DNA from 3 places in the Salinicoccus sp. Marseille-QA3875 genome. Region 3 is predicted to be linked to each of the others. Evidence: riboswitches for the same ligand, from Rfam matches in the RefSeq annotation. Region 3 holds a riboswitch; each other region holds the start of a gene.
The links. A riboswitch is a leader RNA that binds a small molecule or an ion and turns the genes downstream of it on or off. The one in region 3 is predicted to bind S-adenosylmethionine.

Region 1: it holds a riboswitch for S-adenosylmethionine, as region 3 does, so the genes downstream of both, ACY8DT_RS03540 (LLM class flavin-dependent oxidoreductase) here and ACY8DT_RS12255 (hypothetical protein) in region 3, are expected to answer to the same signal.
Region 2: it holds a riboswitch for S-adenosylmethionine, as region 3 does, so the genes downstream of both, ACY8DT_RS09350 (methionine ABC transporter ATP-binding protein) here and ACY8DT_RS12255 (hypothetical protein) in region 3, are expected to answer to the same signal.

What each region holds. Positions count from the first base shown of each region.
Region 1 is NZ_CM143103.1:680,832-687,370, reverse strand. Features, by position in the region: rRNA gene ACY8DT_RS03570 (23S ribosomal RNA) at 1-207, shown strand, start outside; rRNA gene rrf (5S ribosomal RNA) at 389-503, shown strand; gene tsaE (tRNA (adenosine(37)-N6)-threonylcarbamoyltransferase complex ATPase subunit type 1 TsaE) at 581-1,036, shown strand; gene tsaB (tRNA (adenosine(37)-N6)-threonylcarbamoyltransferase complex dimerization subunit type 1 TsaB) at 1,017-1,664, shown strand; gene rimI (ribosomal protein S18-alanine N-acetyltransferase) at 1,676-2,101, shown strand; gene tsaD (tRNA (adenosine(37)-N6)-threonylcarbamoyltransferase complex transferase subunit TsaD) at 2,094-3,116, shown strand; SAM riboswitch class I at 3,253-3,361, shown strand; gene ACY8DT_RS03540 (LLM class flavin-dependent oxidoreductase) at 3,467-4,849, shown strand; gene ACY8DT_RS03535 (GNAT family N-acetyltransferase) at 4,870-5,436, opposite strand; gene ACY8DT_RS03530 (AbrB/MazE/SpoVT family DNA-binding domain-containing protein) at 5,598-5,840, shown strand; gene ACY8DT_RS03525 (hypothetical protein) at 5,944-6,183, opposite strand.
Region 2 is NZ_CM143103.1:1,797,958-1,804,496, forward strand. Features, by position in the region: gene ACY8DT_RS09310 (Na+/H+ antiporter family protein) at 1-329, shown strand, start outside; gene ACY8DT_RS09315 (organic hydroperoxide resistance protein) at 436-849, shown strand; gene aroD (type I 3-dehydroquinate dehydratase) at 1,313-2,059, shown strand; gene ACY8DT_RS09325 (thioredoxin family protein) at 2,110-2,427, opposite strand; gene ACY8DT_RS09330 (arsenate reductase family protein) at 2,579-2,932, shown strand; gene gcvH (glycine cleavage system protein GcvH) at 3,007-3,387, shown strand; gene ACY8DT_RS09340 (toprim domain-containing protein) at 3,453-3,860, shown strand; gene ACY8DT_RS09345 (thioredoxin family protein) at 3,808-4,119, shown strand; SAM riboswitch class I at 4,165-4,265, shown strand; gene ACY8DT_RS09350 (methionine ABC transporter ATP-binding protein) at 4,344-5,363, shown strand; gene ACY8DT_RS09355 (methionine ABC transporter permease) at 5,363-6,055, shown strand; gene ACY8DT_RS09360 (MetQ/NlpA family ABC transporter substrate-binding protein) at 6,101-6,539, shown strand, end outside.
Region 3 is NZ_CM143103.1:2,416,867-2,423,405, forward strand. Features, by position in the region: gene ACY8DT_RS12245 (hydroxymethylglutaryl-CoA lyase) at 1-872, shown strand, start outside; gene ACY8DT_RS12250 (YfiT family bacillithiol transferase) at 1,012-1,521, shown strand; SAM riboswitch class I at 1,634-1,739, shown strand; gene ACY8DT_RS12255 (hypothetical protein) at 1,940-2,206, shown strand; gene ACY8DT_RS12260 (reverse transcriptase domain-containing protein) at 2,490-2,936, shown strand; gene ACY8DT_RS12265 (group II intron maturase-specific domain-containing protein) at 2,943-3,314, shown strand; gene ACY8DT_RS12270 (IS1182 family transposase) at 3,660-4,901, opposite strand; gene ACY8DT_RS12275 (hypothetical protein) at 4,898-5,095, opposite strand; gene ACY8DT_RS12280 (GntR family transcriptional regulator) at 5,556-6,239, shown strand; gene ACY8DT_RS12285 (DctP family TRAP transporter solute-binding subunit) at 6,251-6,539, shown strand, end outside.

The DNA of each region.
Region 1 (6,539 bases), 1.0 Mb from region 3:
CCCTGGTGTACCAGTTGTCGTGCCAACGGCATTGCTGGGTAGCTATGTATGGACGGGATAAGTGCTGAAAGCATCTAAGCATGAAGCCCCCCTCAAGATGAGATTTCCCCAATAGATCCCTCAGAGATGATGAGGTAGATAGGTTCGGCGTGTACGTATGGCAACATACTCAGCGGACGAATACTAATCGATCGACGACTTATTCAAAGATTTGTACCGTGTAAAGGGTTTTTACACTTGTGTTTGTCTGCTTCTATCCGGTTTTGAGTGTATATCGATGACGTTCTTGCATTTCTAATGCTTAGAACGGCACAGATAGACATTCGTTCGACGGAGTCGAACATCCCAAAACTGTGATTACATTTCATGTATTCGACAGTCAACATTGTCTGGTAGTGATGGCGGAGAGGCCACACCTGTTCCCATGCCGAACACAGTCGTTAAGCTCTCCAGCGCCGATGGTAGTTGGACATTCGTCCCGTCAGAGTAGGACGCTGCCAGGCAATTTTCTAGAGACCCTTTGTGGTCTCTTTTTTTGTATAATGAGATTAAAGTATTTTTATTTCAAACAGGTGATTACATGATAAAGATAAAAGCAGATAATATAGAAGGAACAAAGCAGATAGCTGAAGTATTTGCCGATAATATTAAAAGGAATGATGTTTTACTGTTGCGGGGAGATCTGGGCGCCGGTAAGACGACATTTACTCAGGCTCTTGGTGAGCTGTTAGGTGTAGGACGCAGGATGACGTCTCCTACTTTCAACATCATTAAAAGCTATCAGGTCGATACACTCAATGTGCATCATATGGACTGTTACCGTCTTGAGTTCAGTGATGAAGACCTTGGTTTTGACGAGTACTTCGGCAATGGTATCGTCATTGTGGAATGGCCGGATTTCATTGAAGAGTATTTGCCGAAAAATGTTATTAATATTACAATTACCCATGACGGCGACGGGCGTATGTTTGAAATAGAAAACAGGAATTTAAATGATGAAATTATGGAGGCATTAGATGAAATCACTTTTGATTGATACATCGAACAAAGTAATATCATTGGCAATTAATGATGATGGTATTAATATAGCAGAGATTAATGCCAATGTGGCAAGACCTCATTCAGAAACTCTGATGGTGTATATCAGTCATCTGTTTGATTACGCCGGAATGAATAAAAGCGATATAGATCGTATCATAGTTGCCAGGGGACCCGGATCATATACCGGTGTCAGAATCGGTGTGACTGTCGCTAAAACACTGGCCTACAGTTTAAAGGTGGAATTATACTCAGTATCTTCATTGTTTGTGCTGGCAGCTTCGTCGAATCCCCAGGGGGTAGTCGCTTCTTTGTTTGATGCACGACGGGGCAATGTGTTTGCGGCTGCCTATAAATTTCATGGAGATAAATTCGAAACAATACAGGCTCCGGCACACATGGCTTTTGATGAATTAAAAGAAAAAATGGAAAATGATGATGTAATCTTTTACGGAAATTCTACTGAACAATTTAAAAATATTGAAGGATTCTCTCATCTGACACCGAGAATTTCAAATGTCGAGCGTTATGATGAAGCGCTTGTGCAGGAAGATGTTCATGGTATTGTACCTGAATACTTAAGAGTATCGGAGGCTGAAAGAAATTGGATGGACAAAAATCAGTAACTATAAGAGAAATGAAAATCGAGGATATTGACGCCGTACATCTGATTGAAACAGCTTCTTTTACAAAGACTTCATGGACAAAAGAAGCTTTTTTAAGAGAGCTTGGCGTAAACAGATTTGCGCACTATTTTGTCATTGAAAAAGACTCTGAAATCATTGGCTACTGCGGTCTTTGGCTGATTCTTGACCAGAGTCAGATTACAACAATTGCAATAAGAGATGACCAGAGAGGACTTGGTCTCGGGCATACTTTGCTTAAATATGTTAAAGATTATTCTGCAGAGTCTACCAAAACCTTGTCTCTTGAAGTCAATACGGCTAATGATGCAGCTAAAAACCTGTATGAAAAAGAAGGATTCTCCTACGGGGGGATACGAAAAGATTACTACGGACCGGGAGAGGATGCACACGTGATGTGGGTGAAACTGGATGAATAAAGACATTACAATATTAAGTATAGAAACAAGCTGTGACGAAACAGCATGCAGTGTCGTGAGAAACGGACATGAACTGCTGTCAAATATCGTAGTGAGCCAGATTGACAGTCATAAACGCTTTGGCGGTGTGGTGCCTGAAGTTGCTTCGAGACACCATGTGGAATCCATCACAACAGTTATAGAAGAGGCGCTGAACCAGGCGGAACTGATTCCCCAAGACCTTGATGCTGTAGCAGTAACAGAAGGTCCAGGTTTGATCGGTGCACTTTTGGTCGGCATCAATGCTGCGAAAGCATTCAGTTTTGCACATGATCTGCCTTTGATTCCTGTCCACCATATTGCAGGACATATTTATGCGAATCAGCTGGAAGAAGAATTAAGATTTCCTTTAATGGCACTGATTGTCTCAGGCGGTCATACTGAGCTGATATATATGAAGAATCATCTGAGCTTCGAAGTGATCGGTGAAACACGTGACGATGCCGTAGGGGAAGCATACGACAAGGTGGCCCGTGTCATCGGTCTGCCTTACCCGGGCGGACCTCATATCGACCGATTAAGTAAAGAGGGGCGGGATACATTCAATTTTCCAAGAGCATACCTGGAACCGGGCAGCTATGATTTCAGCTTCAGCGGATTGAAATCTGCTGTAATCAATTCACTCCACAACCATAAGCAGAAAAATCTGGAAGTGAACTCAGAAGATGTAGCGGCTTCATTCCAGCACAGTGTCGTGGATGTATTGACAAATAAAACGATGCAGGCTGTTGAAGAATATAAAGTCAAAAATCTGATCATCGCAGGGGGAGTCGCTGCAAACAGTGGATTGAGAGCAAGATTTGAACAGCTGACAAGAATGCAGAATATCAACCTGCATATCCCTGAACTGAAGTTTTGTACTGATAATGCCGCCATGATCGGTGCAGCTGCATACCAGCTATATTTAAAAGAGCATTTTACTGGCCTTGACTTAAACGGACGGAATTTCATCGATATTGAAGAGTATACTAAATAATATATTATTCCCAGTCTATACTGTAGGCTGGGCTTTTCAATCTAATTCTTCAGAAATAATCAACTTTTCTAAAAATTATGTTTGACATAGCATTCATACCCTGATAGTATGATATTTAACTTAAAACAGAATAAAGTCCTTATCTAGAGCAGGGGAGGAAATTGGTCCTTAGATCCTGCGGCAACCTCACTATTTAACAGTGGAAGGTGCCCATTCCAACAAGCGATGTGCTTGAAAGATGAGGAGGAGCAGCATTTATCTTAACTGCCTCTTCCTCAGGAAGAGGCTTTTTCTATTCCTACTATATTAGTAAGAATTAAGTTGATCAATGCTAAAGGGAGAGATTACTTATGAAAAAACAAATACGTCTGAATGGTTTCACTTTAAATTCTGTAGCACCGCATTCGCCGGGATTGTGGCGTCATCCGGAAGATCAGGGGGCCCGTCATGGTGATTTGGATTATTGGACTGATCTTGCCAAGCTTTTGGAAAAGGGTAAATTTGATGCAATATTTTTAGCTGATGTACTTGGTATTTATGATGTTTATGGAAACAGTTCTGATGCTGCGATAAAAAATGCAGTGCAGGTGCCACTGCATAACCCGTTGCTGCCAATTTCAGCCATGGCCGCTGTTACTAAGCATATTGGCTTTGCACCAACTTATTCTGCGACTTACACAGAACCTTATAAGCTGGCTCGTGAATTTTCAACTTTGGACCACTTGACGAAAGGTCGTGTGGCCTGGAACATCGTCACATCGTATTTGAACAGTGAAGCAGTCAATCTCGGGATGGAAGGCCAGATCAAACATGATACAAGATATGACCGCGCGGATGAATATATGGATGTCGTCTATAAACTTTGGGAGCACAGCTGGGAAGAGGATGCAGTCGTTGCAAATAAAGAAACGGGTGTCTATGTAAACCCGGATAAAGTTCACCCGATCGATCATAAAGGCGAGTTCTTCAGTGTTCCGGGTGAACATCTGGTCGAACCGTCGCCTCAGCGCACACCTGTACTGTTCCAGGCCGGTGCTTCTGAAAAAGGAAAAGCCTTCGCAGCAAAACACGCTGAAGCGCTCTTCACGACACTTGCAAGTAATCTTGAAGAATTGAAGGCCTTCACCTCGGATATCAGGAAACGTGCAGTGGAAAACGGCAGAAATGCTGAAGATATAAAAATCTTTCCGGGCATCGTGCCGATTGTCGGACGCACCGAAGAAGAAGCACAGGAAAAGTATGAAGAACTATTATCTTATGTCAGCTATGAAGGGACAGCAGCAATGCTTTCAGGACATACGGGCATCGATTTCTCCAAATATGAGCCGGATCAATATGTGGAAGATGCAGAGACGGAAGCCTCACATGGTTTTCTTAAAAAATACTCGGCAAGTACGACACGAAAATGGACGGTAAGGGAAGCAGTGCTCCATCACGGACTCGGCATCGGGGCGACTAAAGTGGTCGGCACACCTGAACAGATTGCCGATGAACTGGAAGCGATGGCGAACATCGGTGACGCCGACGGCTTTAATATCATCCAGGCAGCGAGTCCTGTCACTTTCGAAGATTTCATAGAATATGTGATTCCCGTTCTGCAGGAACGCGGCAGCTACAGAACAGAATACGAAGCATCCACTTTAAGGGAGAATCTTTTTGGTAAAGGTAAAGTGAGAATTCCTGAGAGTCATCATGCAAAAAGAGTTGGAATAGCAGGAAAAGTGAATGTTTGATTAAAGAAAAGTCCTGAAAATTATTCAGGGCTTTTTATATCATACTCATCCTTCAGGATGGAATAATAGACATCATTAAAATATTCGCCCTTTTTCCATTTATGTACATGCCGCAGCACACCTTCTTTGTTCATGCCCAATCGTTCAAGCACTTTTCCCGAAGCGGTATTCCGTTCATCGAACATGGCAGCAATGCAGTCCAGCCCGAGGACATCAAAACCCACTTTTAAAATGGCTTCCCCGGTTTCAGTCATATAACCTTTGCCTTGATAATTTTGATTTAATGTATAACCGATGATCCCTCTTGAATCTTTACTTTTTCTTCTCAGTTCGATGGTCCCGATCATCTTTCCATTTTCCTTCAGCTCAATGCCATATTTGCCAAGCGGCTGTTCTATAAAGTGGTTCACTATGGCCATTTCGGTGTCAGCCAGTGACTTGTGCCGGTTGAAAACGTAATAGGTGGTCTCTTCATCAGAAGCGTATTCATACATATCTTCAGTGTCTTTTAATGTGACCGGCCTTAAGATCAACCGTTCTGTCTCCAGCCGGTTATGCTTTGCAAGCAACACTTTATAACTGTCCATTTGAATCCCTCATTTCTTCAGTGTAATCATAATTAATAGAAAGTATATGATATCCTTCATAGTACTTATAATAATATAAATAAGTTTAATATACATCTAATACTAAAAGATATAGAAGTATATCCATAATGTTATGATGATATTAATAAAGAGGTGATATCATGGTAAAAGTAAACGTTAATAAATGGGGTAATGGTAAAGGTATCAGGTTACCCAAAGTTGTAACAGAATCTCTTGATATTAAAGATAACGATACTTTGGAAATTAAAGTGAAAGATAATGCAATTATTCTGACAAAACCTAAAAATGAAATCATGATTGAAGAAATGTTCAAAGCCTATAAAGGGGCTTCTTTTCAAGCAAATATTCAGGAATTCGAACCTGCCGGTAATGAAAAATGGTAGAGTAGGGCGAGATAATATAGAAACAGTGGATAGTATGTAATGTGAAAATATAAAAAGCGAAGGCTGGATTTTGCGCCTTCGCTTTTTTAAAGATAATACAATGCTATCTATACTGATTAAACTGATTGTTCCCTTTTTCCTTCTGGACCTGTTCTACGGCATCATCGACCTTGCCTTGAGTCTCTTCCTGCTTCGACCCGGCTTTGGATTTCTCATCTTTAAAATCGTGTTTCTTGGCCTGTGCCTTCTCTTCCATCTGAGCTTTTTGTTCCTGGCCTTCTTCAGCCTGTTTTTTAGCTTCCTCTCTCATCTTTTCCTGCTGATCTTTATGATTTTCAGCCATCATTACACGCTCCTTAAAATCACTGTATAGTTACTTTTACCTTTTTTCCGGGCAGTTAAACAATATAAGGCGGTGCAATTATAATTATTTACCCTTATAAAAACGGAGATCGTCACTGGTCTTCGTTTTTATTATGCGCAAATTAAAGAAACGAACATACATTCAATTTTAGTGGATTAAAGATAATAACGACGTTGTCAACAGGGAACGTTTGTTTTATCCACATTCTGTGGATAACCTGTGGAATAAACCCTGCTTCATCTTGGATAAGTCTTCAACAACTGTGGATTTAAATGTGTATAACTGTGTAAAACTTTGTGGATAATGTGGATAAGCCTTTAAAAAGTTGATTTAAT
Region 2 (6,539 bases), 620 kb from region 3:
CGGTGGCAGCAGTCGTATTACTGCTGGTCGGACTTGTGATTACAATGGGTATTGGAACTTCTTTCGGCACGATACCAATCATTGCAGCGGTTTTCGTACCACTCTGTATGTCACTCGGATTCAGTCCGATGGCAACGGCGGCGCTTATCGGAAGTGCAGCAGCACTTGGTGATGCAGGATCTCCTGCTTCCGACAGTACGCTCGGTCCGACGTCGGGCCTTGCGGCTGACGGACAGCACGACCACATCTGGGACACGTGTGTTCCGACATTTGTGCATTACAACATTCCGCTGATCATATTCGGTACGATCGCGGCAGTCATACTATAGAAGACATCGTCCAGCCGGACGGTGTTTTTTCTTACAAATAAAAGATTAATATAATTATATTGGGGTAGAGAGGGTTGTAAGCATAATATTAGGAGGTAGTAAGATAATGGCACTTAAGTATGAGGTAACAGCAACCAACACAGGCGGACGCAAAGGACACGTTCAGACAGATGATAAGGCGATCGACTCAGCGGTACTACCACCGGATCAGGACGGCGACGGCGTCAACCCGGAACAGCTTTTCGCAGCAGGCTACGCTTCATGTTTCAATGGCGCATTCGATTTGATGCTGAAACAGGGCGGCGTTAAAAACGCGGAGCCTGAAGTGGATCTGACAGTCCAGTTATTGGATGATGAAGAAAATGAAGGTCCGAAACTCGGCGTTAAGATCAATGCGAAAGTTAAAAACATGTCTCAGGAAGATGCAGAGAAATATTTAGAGCAGGCACATCAGTTCTGCCCGTATTCAAAAGCGACGCGCGGCAACATTGATGTTGAATTGAACGTTACTGCAGAGTAATATAGAAAGTTTTACAGGCACGGAACCTTTAAATGGGTTTCGTGCTTTATTTGTTTTGGAGCGTGGCTGGGGAGGCGCTTTGTGCTATAAGTTGCGGTTTGGGACTTGAGTTATAGCGTAAAGAAGGGCGAGACGCTATAACCGGGAGAATAACTGCATTCCGTGCCATTCCGAGGTAATCAGCTGAATTTTAAATTAGCTATAAATGTCAATTAAGGGAATCATTGATTTTTCATAAGCAAACCTTATGGATCATAGTAACTTTTTCAGTGAAATAAAGTGAGCATCTTAACATTAACTTAATAATTAATGGGTATACTTTAAATATAAACATCATTTGACCATTCCCCTTTGGTCAAGTCCCCTTACCCGAAATCCTTCCCCTGGGATTTTGGGTACTTTTATTTTTATGGAAGTATGTGTACAATAAAGCAAATATCAACTTGACTGACGGGGGATAGGAATGAACATAAAAAATATTGAAATATTTGAAGGGCTTCCGAAAGTGGTGGTGTCCATAAGCGGAACGTCGCTTTCTGATATACAGAAGGAAATCACAAATGTTAAAAATAATATCGATTCTCTGGATATTGTGGAAATCCGCAGTGATGCGCTTGATAATATGAGCCGCTCTGAGCATTTGAGTCTAGTGAATGAAGTGTGTTCGGAATTAACCGACCTCCCGATCATCTATACATATAGAACGTCTCATGAAGGTGGCAGCGGTTCTAAATCATACGCCGAGTATAAGGACCTTCTGATGGATGTCATCATAAAGTGTGATATCGACATCATCGATATTGAATTTGTGACCGGGGGCAAAGTGATTTCGGAAATTGTGGAGTGTGCCGGGGAACATGGCAGGACGGTTCTCTTCAGCCATCATAATTTCAAGGAAACACCGAGGCTGGAAGAAATGCAGAAGATGTTATACAACATGCATTCGGCAGGCGGTGAGATTCTGAAGCTTGCCTTTTTGCCGAATGATGCCGATGATGTGGTCAACATGCTGAAGATAGTCAAGATCGGCAAGGAGGCCATCGGTAATAAAGTCATCGGCATCTCCATGGGAGAGCTGGGTAAAGTGACGCGTCTTGCAGGCGGTGATTTCGGATCATGTCTGACATACGGCTATATCACTAACAACAGTGCACCCGGACAGGTTCATGCATCCAGAATCAAAGATGCACTTAAAGCATATGAAATTTAAAAAAATGCCTGAGGATTCCACTTCAAAGAATCGTCGGGCATTTTTATGTTCTACAGATTTTCTTTTAAAAACTGCCTGACATCTCCCGGCGTTTTTGCGTGCACTGGATGGAGGTGGGCAGTCTTCCTGCTTTTATTAAAGATAAGGAGCCCGGGGATGCCCGTAACGTCATTTTCATCTGCTGCGGCAGGTACTTCATCACGGTTCAGTTCGTACCAGTCAATATATCTGTATTCTTTCATGATCGGCTTGATGAAATGGTCCAATACACTGCAGTCCGGACACCAGTCAGCATAAAATTTTATGATGATCTTATCGTTGCTTTTAATTATCTCTTTATAATCATTATATGTTCTGATTGCATCCATCATTATCCCTCCAGTCAGTTTTTATGAATCATCTTAATATTACCACTTAAAACTTAAATATTGTAGAATGGAAATAAGGGGAAAACTTAGTATGAATACCTGTCAGAGTATCGGGTATAGACTATAAACTGACTATCTATGGAGGTACCGGATGATTACTTTTTACGAATATTCCAAGTGTACGACGTGCAGAAAAGGGAAGAGGTTTTTAGAAGAGAATGGTGTGGACTTCGAAGCGCACGATATGGTGAAAGAACCGCCGTCAAAAGAAACGCTGAAACAGATCATTGAGAAATCAAATCAGGATATCAACAAATTTTTCAATTCAAGAGGGAAGAAATATAAAGAACTCGATTTGAAAAATAAGCTGCCCGAGATGTCAGATGCTGAAAAGATCGAGATCCTGTCTTCTGATGGAATGTTGATAAAACGTCCAATGGTCGATGCAGGAGAGCGTGTCCTGCTTGGGTTTAAAGAAGCGGAGTACAAGGAAGCGCTTTTATAAGTAATAAGCTTGAGAAACTATGTGAAATATGTCATTATGTAGTTGTATAGATTAATTTGAGGAGGTTTTCTATTATGGCATTACCAAACGACTTAAAGTATTCTGAAGATCATGAATGGGTAAAAGTTGATGGAAATACAGTAACAATCGGAATTACTGATTTCGCTCAAGGTGAGCTTGGAGACATCGTTTTTGTCGAGCTTCCTGAAGAAGACGATGAAATGACTAAGGGTGAATCTTTCGGCAGCGTAGAATCAGTTAAGACTGTTTCTGAACTGTATGCTCCATTAAACGGAAAGATCGTTGAAGTGAACGAAGAGCTTGAAGACAGCCCTGAGTTAGTAAACGAATCACCATATGAAGAAGCTTGGATGGTTAAAGTTGAACTTGAAGACACATCACAATTAGATGACCTGTTAGATGCTGACGGATACAAAGCAGTTATCGAAGCATAATTTAAAAACTCTAGACATTGTCTAGAGTTTTTTTAAAATAAAATAAAACTCCAAGGGTGATGAAAATGTATCTTTCTGATAAAGTACTCATTGTTGAGGGTAAAACTGACAAACGCCGTATCGAGGAAGTGCTTGTAGAACCTGTGCAGATCATATGCACTTTTGGTACAATGGGAGTTTCAAAACTTGATGAAATTTTGGAACAGCTTGACGGCTCTGATATTTATATATTATCGGATGCCGATAAAGAAGGCCGCAAAATCCGTAAATGGTTCAAAAAACATCTCAGTGAAAGTACCCACATTTATATTGACCCTAAATTTGGAGAAGTCGGCAGATGCCCAAGAGACTACCTCGCAAACCTCCTGATGCGTCATGGTTTTTATGTCGACACGAGCTTGATTATGAAAGGTAAGTTTTATGATGAAAGAGCAGTTAGAGACACAGGATATATACAATCTTATTCATTCTGAAGAAAAATTTATTCTGTACGGTTATGCGCCGATCTGTGCAAACTGCCAGATTGCGGAACGCATGTTGAATTTGACTCAGGAAATTATAGATTTTGAATATACAGCAATTGATCTGAATTACCATGTGGATTTTATCAATGATTATAAAATAACCTCCGCACCGGCGCTGTTGATATTTGAAAACGGTGAACTGAAAGAAAGTGTCTACCGTTTTGAATCCGTCACAAATCTGATGGATATACTCAGCCGTCAGTATTGACGGAAGTCCGGACTGATGGTATTATGATTCACAATCGAATAATAACTCTTATCAAGAGTGGTGTAGGGAAGTGCCCGTTGATGCCACGGCAACCGTCTCAAAGACAAGGTGCCAAATCACTGAATCAATCGATTCAAAGATGAGAGGCTGAAGATAAAAGAAGCCTACTCATTTCATAGCAAGTGAGTAGGTTTTTAAATTTATAATAGTTTGGAAGATGATTAATGATAGATATTTTAAATGTAAATAAAAACTACAGTACGAAATCAGCTGACATCACTGCAGTGGATGATGTCAGCCTGCATATAGAAAGCGGGGAAATCTTTGGCGTCATCGGATATTCAGGTGCCGGAAAATCGACATTGATCCGTCTCTTGAACGGTCTGGAAGCCCCGTCATCCGGCGAAATCATCATCGGAGACGATACCATCAACAAATTGTCTAAAAAGGACCTCAGGCAGAAGCGGCAAAAAGTTTCGATGATCTTCCAGCATTTCAATCTGCTCTGGTCACGGACGGTCGAGGAGAACATCAGCTTTCCATTAGAGATTGCGGGAGTCGCAAAAAAGGAACGGAAAAAACGGACCGGGGAACTGATTCAACTGGTTGGTCTCACAGGACGTGAGAAAAATTACCCGAGTGAATTGTCCGGGGGTCAGAAACAGCGTGTCGGCATCGCAAGGGCACTTTCAAATGAACCGACGGTTCTGCTCTGTGATGAGGCGACAAGCGCACTCGATCCGGAAACAACGGATGAAGTGCTCGAGCTTCTGCAGAGAATCAGGAAGGAAATGAACCTGACAATAGTGCTTATCACACATGAAATGCATGTCATCAGGAAAATATGCGACAGAGCCGCTGTCATGCAGAACGGCAAGGTCGTCGAGACGGGCAGAGTGCTGCAGCTGTTCCAGAACCCGTCACACAGTGTAACTAAAAGATTCGTCAAAGATGATATCAACGATGAAGAAACAGCGCTTGCCCTCGACGAAGTGAGAGAGCTGTTCCCGGATTCCAAAATACTTAAAATCGGCTTTGTCGGCACTAAATCCAAAACACCGGTCGTCTCCAGAGTGATCAAGCAGTTCGATCTGGATATGAACATTCTGTCTGGTAACATCAAACAGACGAACAACGAATCATACGGCCACCTTTATGTTGCGATGGACATTGACGGTACGACGCTTCAAAAAGTGATCGATGAGCTTGCCAATGAGGATATTACAGTGGAGGTGGAGAAGTAATGAATGAATTTTTCCAGGCCTTCAGAGATATGTTCAGTTTTGAAAACGTCAAATGGGATGTCGTTTGGGAAGCGACAGTCGATACAATCTATATGACGGGCATCGCAACTTTCTTTACATTGATGATCGGGCTTGTTTTAGGAATCATACTCTTTCTGTCCGATAAGAGCGACAATGCGGGGAGCCAGCCGGTTTACGGCGTTACGGCTTTTCTCGTCAATCTCTTCAGGGCGATACCGTTCATCATTCTGATCATTCTGCTCATCCCGTTTACAAAAGCGATTATGGGAACCATCATGGGTGTCCAGGGTGCACTGCCGGCGCTCATTATCGGTGCATCACCGTTCTATGCACGTCTTGTTGAAATTGCACTTAAAGAAATAGATAAAGGTGTAATAGAAGCGGCCGAATCGATGGGTGCAAACACATGGACGATCATATGGAAAGTATTGATACCGGAATCACTGCCTGCACTTGTTTCAGGCATCACAGTGACGGCCATCATGCTGGTCGGCTCGACTGCAATCGCCGGCGTCATCGGCGCAGGCGGCCTCGGGAACCTTGCCTACATGGTCGGGTTTACGCGGAATCAGAGTGACGTCACTTTAGTTGCAACAATAGTAATACTGATTATTGTTTTTATCATCCAGTTCGCAGGAGACTTCCTCGCAAAAGCTGTGGATAAGAGATAATAATCATATATTATAAATAGAATACCTAGAGAGGATTGGATGTATATGAAGAAATTTTTACTGTTTTTAGCTTTATCAGTTTTTGCAGTTGTTCTGGTTGCATGCGGCAGTGGCGAAGAAGGTGCAGAAGAGAGCGCTGATACAGGTGAAGAGTCTGCTGAAACTGAGCAGGGTTCATCTGAAGAAGCGTCAGAAGAAGAGGGCGGCACATTGTCAATTGCTGCATCCCCTGCACCCCATGCTGAAATTTTAGAAGAGGCTGCAACAATTCTTGAAGAAGACGGCATTGAGCTCGACGTTAACATCGTCAACGACTATACAACACCAAACCGTCTCCTTGCTGATGAAGAAGTGGATGCAAACTTCTTCCAGCACACACCATACCTGGATGGTGAAGTTGAATCACACGGCTATGATCTGGTATCGGCAGGCAACGTACATATCGAGCCGATGGCTGTTTATTCACAGGATCATGAATCATTGG
Region 3 (6,539 bases):
TTAATATAGTTGAAGTCGGTCCAAGAGATGGATTTCAAAATTTAGATGATTATATAGAATTAGATGAAAAGTTTAATATTATAAAAAAGTTGGTTAAAGCCGGAGTTAAGAACATACAGCATACTTCGTTTGTAAGTCCTAAAGCTGTTCCACAAATGAAAGATGCTAGAGAACTGTCAAACCTATGTCTCGAGAATTTCCCTGAAGTGAACTTCTCTGCACTCGTTCCAAATTATAAAGGTGTAGAAATTGCTTATTCAGTAGGATTAAAAGAGGTTGCTTATGTAGTATCTCTGAGTGAATCACATAACAAAGCTAATATAAATAAAACTCACGAACAATCCCTTGAGGAATTCAGAAAGATTAAAAGTGATTTTCCAAAAATGGAAGTCACACTGGATTTATCCACTACATTTGGTTGTCCTTTTGAAGGAAAGAAAAATACAGATAAAATTGTGGATTTCATTCAGCCTTATGTTGAATTAGGTGTTAAAGATTTAAATTTATGCGATACCATTGGTGTTGCTAACCCGAAAGAAATCAGAAATATAATAAATATGGTAAAGAAAGCATACCCATCATTAGATTTACAAATTCACATACATGATACTAGAAATATGGGAGTTGTGAATACTTACGCTGCTATAGAAGAGGGGGTTGAAAAAATTCAATCTACTCTTGGCGGCCTTGGTGGTTGTCCATTTGCTCCAGGAGCTTCTGGAAATCTGTCTACTGAAGACATGGTTTATATGTTAAATGATATGAATTATAAAACGAATGTTGATTTTAATAGGTTGAAAGAAGCTGCATTGTATCAATTGGAGATAATACCGAATGGTAATTACAGTGGTCATCACCAATTTATAAAATAAAAAGAAATGAGATCGGAGTTCTCTGATCTCATTTCTTATTATGTGTTCATTTAAACGTCTGCCATATATATTTCAGCTTTGTATGGACTTATAGTATATTGGAATTGAGCAGATTCTATTACGGAAAGGGAGTATTAAGATGGATGTTAAATTTCCTATTGGAGAACTGGACGTACCTGAAAATGTAACACTTGAAGATATTCAGAAGTGGAATGGACAGACAGCTACATATACGAAAAGGTTACGTGAAACGGTCGACAACTTAAGTGAAGATGAGTTGAACAAAACTTACCGTGAAGGTGCCTGGAATGTCCGACAGCTTGTGCATCACATTGCGGATTCCCAATTGAATATGTATCAGCGGCTGAAACTCGCTTTGACTGACGATGCTCCGACAGTGCCGGGATTCCTCCAGAATGAGTGGGCTGTGCAGCCGGACACTGAGCTTTCCGTGGAAAGTTCAATTAAAATACTGGAAGGTATCAATGAAAGGATCGTTGCGCTGGGTAAAAGCCTGACTGAAAATCAGCTTGAGCGTTATTTCATTCATGAAGCGAACGGTAAAGTAACAGTTGCAACAAAGGTTGCGAAGCTCGCATGGCATGAAGAACATCATTTAGAACATATTAAAATCGCATTATCGAAGTAAGGTGATATAAAGAATGATGTGAAATCTATAAAAGATCGTTTCATATCACAAAATGTAATCCTTCCTTGCAAATTATACTGATTTACTATATTATTGATTTCAACTAAATATCCAATTATTCAGAGTAGACTGAGGGATTTGGCCCGGGGATGTCTCAGCAGCGGACTCATTTCGAGTACTGTGCTAATTCCAACAAGCAGATGCTTGAACGATAATCAGTTTAGTCATCTGTGCAGTGCAGATGGCTTTTTTATGTTTGCCCAGCATGGGCGTATTCTAACGGGTGGAAGTCCCGAGTGTGACCCGGTAGTGGTAAACACATAGCCAAAAGCCAGGGTGTCCAACGTGAGGTGGAATCTGAAGGCAGCTCGAGGCAAACCTCCGGTCCGACGCACAGAAACCATATAAGAGGCAACGTATGTGGATGAAGCTGCATAAGAAGCTGAGGTCCGATAACTACCCTGAACCATACGGTGTAAATATGGCGGATAGATGGAGGTCTCACGTCTCTGTACCAAAATTTTGTAGTGATATAAGACTGGAACGTGAGAAGTCAGCCGAAGTCGTAGTAGTGAAGATGTCCGGCGAAAGCCGGAAAGAGCGAAGGACTGAACAATTTTATCGTTACGGAACGCTCGATTGGAGACCGGCGCAGACCACTGGCACAGAGCGGAAAAGTGGATAGCGGACTCTCGAGAAAGAAAGGAAGTAACACGCATCAATACAGATAAATTACTGGATAGAATCCTGAGTCGGGACAACTTGAACCAGGCTTATAAACAAGTGAAGAGAAATCAGGGCGTCGCCGGTGTGAATGGTATGACCGTGCACGAGATGAGCAGCTACATGACTGGGAAGAAGGACGCAATCATTTCCCGAATTCGGCAGAGGAAATACCAACCCGACCTGTACGCCGGGTCGAAATACCGAAACCGAACGGCGGAGTGCGTCTCCTAGGCATCCCAACGGTGAAGGACAGACTGATCCAACAAGCAATCGCCCAAGTACTGTCACCTGTGTTCGATCGACACTTCAGTGAATATAGCTATGGTTTCAGGCCCAATCGATATGCAGAGATGACAATCCTTCAAACACTAGAATATCTGGATGAAGGCTATGACTGGATTGTGGATATTGATTTAGAACGTTTCTTTGATACAGTCAACCATGACCGTCTGATGAATCTCATGTCCAGAACCATTGACGATGGGGATGTCATCTCCCTGGTCCGTAAATTCCTGGTCAGCGGCATACAGACTGATGATGAATACAAAGCAGCCATCATCGGTACACCCCAAGGCGGCAACCTGTCCCCACTGCTCAGCAATATCATGCTTAAAGAGCTGGATATCGAACTGGAAAAACGTGGACTGCGCTTCGTGAGATACGCTGATGACTGTATCATCATGGTCTAAAGCGACATGGCAGCGAGACGGGTCATGCGGTCGGTGACCGCATTCATCGAGAATAAGCTCGGATTGATTGTCAATGCGACGAAATCGAAAGTGACCCGTCCCGATGACCCGGAGATGAAATTCCTCGGATTTGGCTTCTATAATGATTACCAGGCCAAGGAATATAAGGCGAAACCACACAAGAAATCCGTGGAAAGTTTTAAGTTCAAACTGAAACAGCTGACCCGGAAAAACTGGAGCGTCGACACGAAGTATCAGGTCGAGCGCATCAACCAGGTCATCCGGGGTTGGGTGAACGACTTCAAAGTCGGTAAGATGAAAAAGGTACTTAAGGGCATTGACTCACATACGCGAATGCGCCTCAGAATGTGCATTTGACAGAAGTGGAAAACTGCCAGAAACCGACGGAAGCATCTCATCACACTGGGCGTGGACCAATACACCGCCTATAAGTACAGTCACACCAGTAAGGGGACCGTTCGCATTGCGTATTCGTGGATACTGACGACGACCATTACAAATAAGAGACTCGCCCGTTTCGGACTCGTCTCTTATGTATCACATTATAACAAAGTACATGTGTAGTATAAAATTGAACCGCCGTATACGGAACCGTACGTCAGACTGTCTAACAAACAATCAAATCTCAGAACTCAAAGGTAGGTTATCCTCATTTTCTTAAAAATCTTCTGAAAATGAAAATATCAAAGGTTTTCGGTGGGGTCAAGTTCTTAATAACCCAACAATTTCGGAAACCTTTTTGATTTTCGTTATTCTTTTGAAGTTATAGGCAACGCCAATTAGAGCTGCCTCTACGTTGACAGAATCCAGCCCTTTTCCTAAAAAATATGTGTAGCCGAACGATCGCTTGATTGTGCCAAAAGGATGTTCTACAATCTGTAATCGTTTCTTATAGATTTCATGATGGTTCTCGGTATCTGCTTTCAGCATTTCGAGAATTTCTTCATGTTCCCACCGTTGGATGTTTCTGCCTCTTTTCGCTTTTGTACACACGCCATATACAGGACAAGATAAGCAAACATCGCCCCCAATATATTTTTTATACTTCAAACCATTCTTAGAAGTGTTCTCCTCGAAAGGAAGTGTTTGTCCCTGAGGACAAAGGTAAGTATCTGTTTCTTTTTGATATTGAAATTTATCTTTTGAATAATCAGAATCCCCTGACACACTTTTCTTTTTTTGAGGTTTTAAATATAATGTATTTCCCTCAACCAAACAATCTTTTATCTCTTTCGCATTATAGTATCCCGTATCCGCTAATATGACTCTCTTTTTGTTTTTGGATAATATTTCATTTGTTTCCGAAACCATAGGCGTCAATTGGCTCTGGTCGTTCACATCATTCACTACGTCTAGAGTAATAATGAGTTTATGTTTATTATCGACGGAAGACTGCATATTATAGGCGACATCTATTTTCCCATTTTTCTTCATCGCCCTGGATTCAGGGTCTGTGATGGTTAATTGTTTCTTTTTTCCTTTATCCATTTCTTGCTTTAACTCTGACATATGCGCTTTTTTCTTCTGATATTTATCAATTTTTGTTTCGATAGAGGCAACAGTCTCTTCCCCCAATTCATCCTCTTGCGCCACTTCCTCTAGTCGCTGAAGGTACTGTTCAATCTTTTCATCAAAATACGCCATCTTCTTTGTGAGCCCATTGGGTGTAATATAATTACTCTTACTATTTTGCGCACGTATTTTTGTACCATCAATCGCAATGAGCGCACCATCAATTAGCCCCCAGCCTTTAAGCAAGCCTGTGAATGTCTGCATCACTTTCTTGAAGCTCTTACGATTTTCTTTTAGAAACAATGAAATAGTACCATGATCCAGACGAATACCGTTTATTAACCACATTAATTCAATATTTCTTTTACATTCTGTTTCTAATGCACGAGAAGATCGAATCTTATTAAAATACCCGTAGATAAAAAGCTTCAATAAATCTTTTCGATTATAAGGTTGCTGCCCAGGGTTATTTCTTTGATATTCAAGGATCTCTGCATTTCAGACAAGCAGAGTGAGCCAACGAAGGCATCGATTGCTCGGACAGGATTTTCTGTATCAATCATTTCATCTAAAGATATGAACTGGAAACTCACTTGATCCCTTGAAAAACCCTGAACGTTACTCATTTGAATAATCTCCTCTACATATTAAATTATTTATATTATACACTTTTACCGATTATTTGTTAGACAGTCTGACGTACGGTGGTGTGAGGGGACGGGAATTTAATTATTCCCTCCTACTCGATTAGAAGTATTATTTGGCTCTACGTCAAATCAGGTTGATGGGCGTGGAGATCTTTGAGTCTAGTTCGCATAAAGCGAGCTAGACTCTTTTTTTGTTTTCGGTTGGTATAACCGGGTCATTAATAATATATAATCTCTAAAGTGCGCAAAATAACGCTCACTACTAATTACTAACTTAATCATTAGAAAGCGTTATTTTGCTAGACTGTTATATATATATTTAAAATTTTAAATTTCATATATATTTTTGACAAAATTAATAAAGTCATTCTTGCAACTTGAACTGGGATACAGTATACGTTATAATGAAAAAAACTAATTAAGAGAGGAGGAACAGTTCATGGTTCAGGATATAAATAATATGCCAATCAGAGAACAAGTATTTAAAAAGTTAAGACAGATGATTCTTAGTTACGAATTGAAGCCTGGTGATAAAATTATTGAAGGCAAGTTAGCGCAAACATTAGAAGTAAGTAGAACTCCAGTTAGAGAAGCACTTCATCGATTAGAAGAAGAAGGATTAATAGAAATATTTCCTCGTCGACATTGTCTTGTAAAAGGGATTACTATCGACTCAATACATGAAATAAACTTAATCAGAGCTAAGCTAGAACCAGAAGCTGCAGTTATAGCCACAGATAAACTTTCTCGGAAAGATTTAAAGTTTCTTGAAAGCGTTTTACTAAGGTCTCGAGTGGCATTTAATAAGAATGACATAAAGACAATGATTGAATTAAATGACGAATATCATAATGTAATTATTAATTCAGCAGAATTACCGAGAATTGAAAAAATGCTTGAAAACTTACAAGATTATTTTATGGCTTTTCGTTATGCTTTTATGGGGAAAAGAGAATTAGCCGAAAGAACCTTGAAAGAACATGAAGATATTCTAGAAGCTTTGAAATCCAGAGATAAAGATGTCGTTAAAGAAATTTATGAAAAACATGTTTATGGTATTTTGGATTATGAATATGTGGCAGATATTGATAACAAGAACTATATAAATTTAGTAAATAAATAAGGGGGATGAATATGAAGAAGAAAAGCTATACTTTATTTCTATCTTTGATGTTCATATTACTAGTTCTTACTGCTTGTGGAAATGAAAGTGGCAATGGCGAATCTAATAATGATAATAGTGTTACTTTGACATTGGCGAATGAGTTACCGGAAAGCCATCCATGGGGGCAAAGCGCTGAAGAATTTAAAACTATTGTTGAAGAACAAACAGATGGAGAGATTTTGATAGAAGTACATAATGGAGGATCTCTTGGAAGTTCAGGGGGAGAAATTCAAGAAGGTACTTCTTTAGGAACAATAG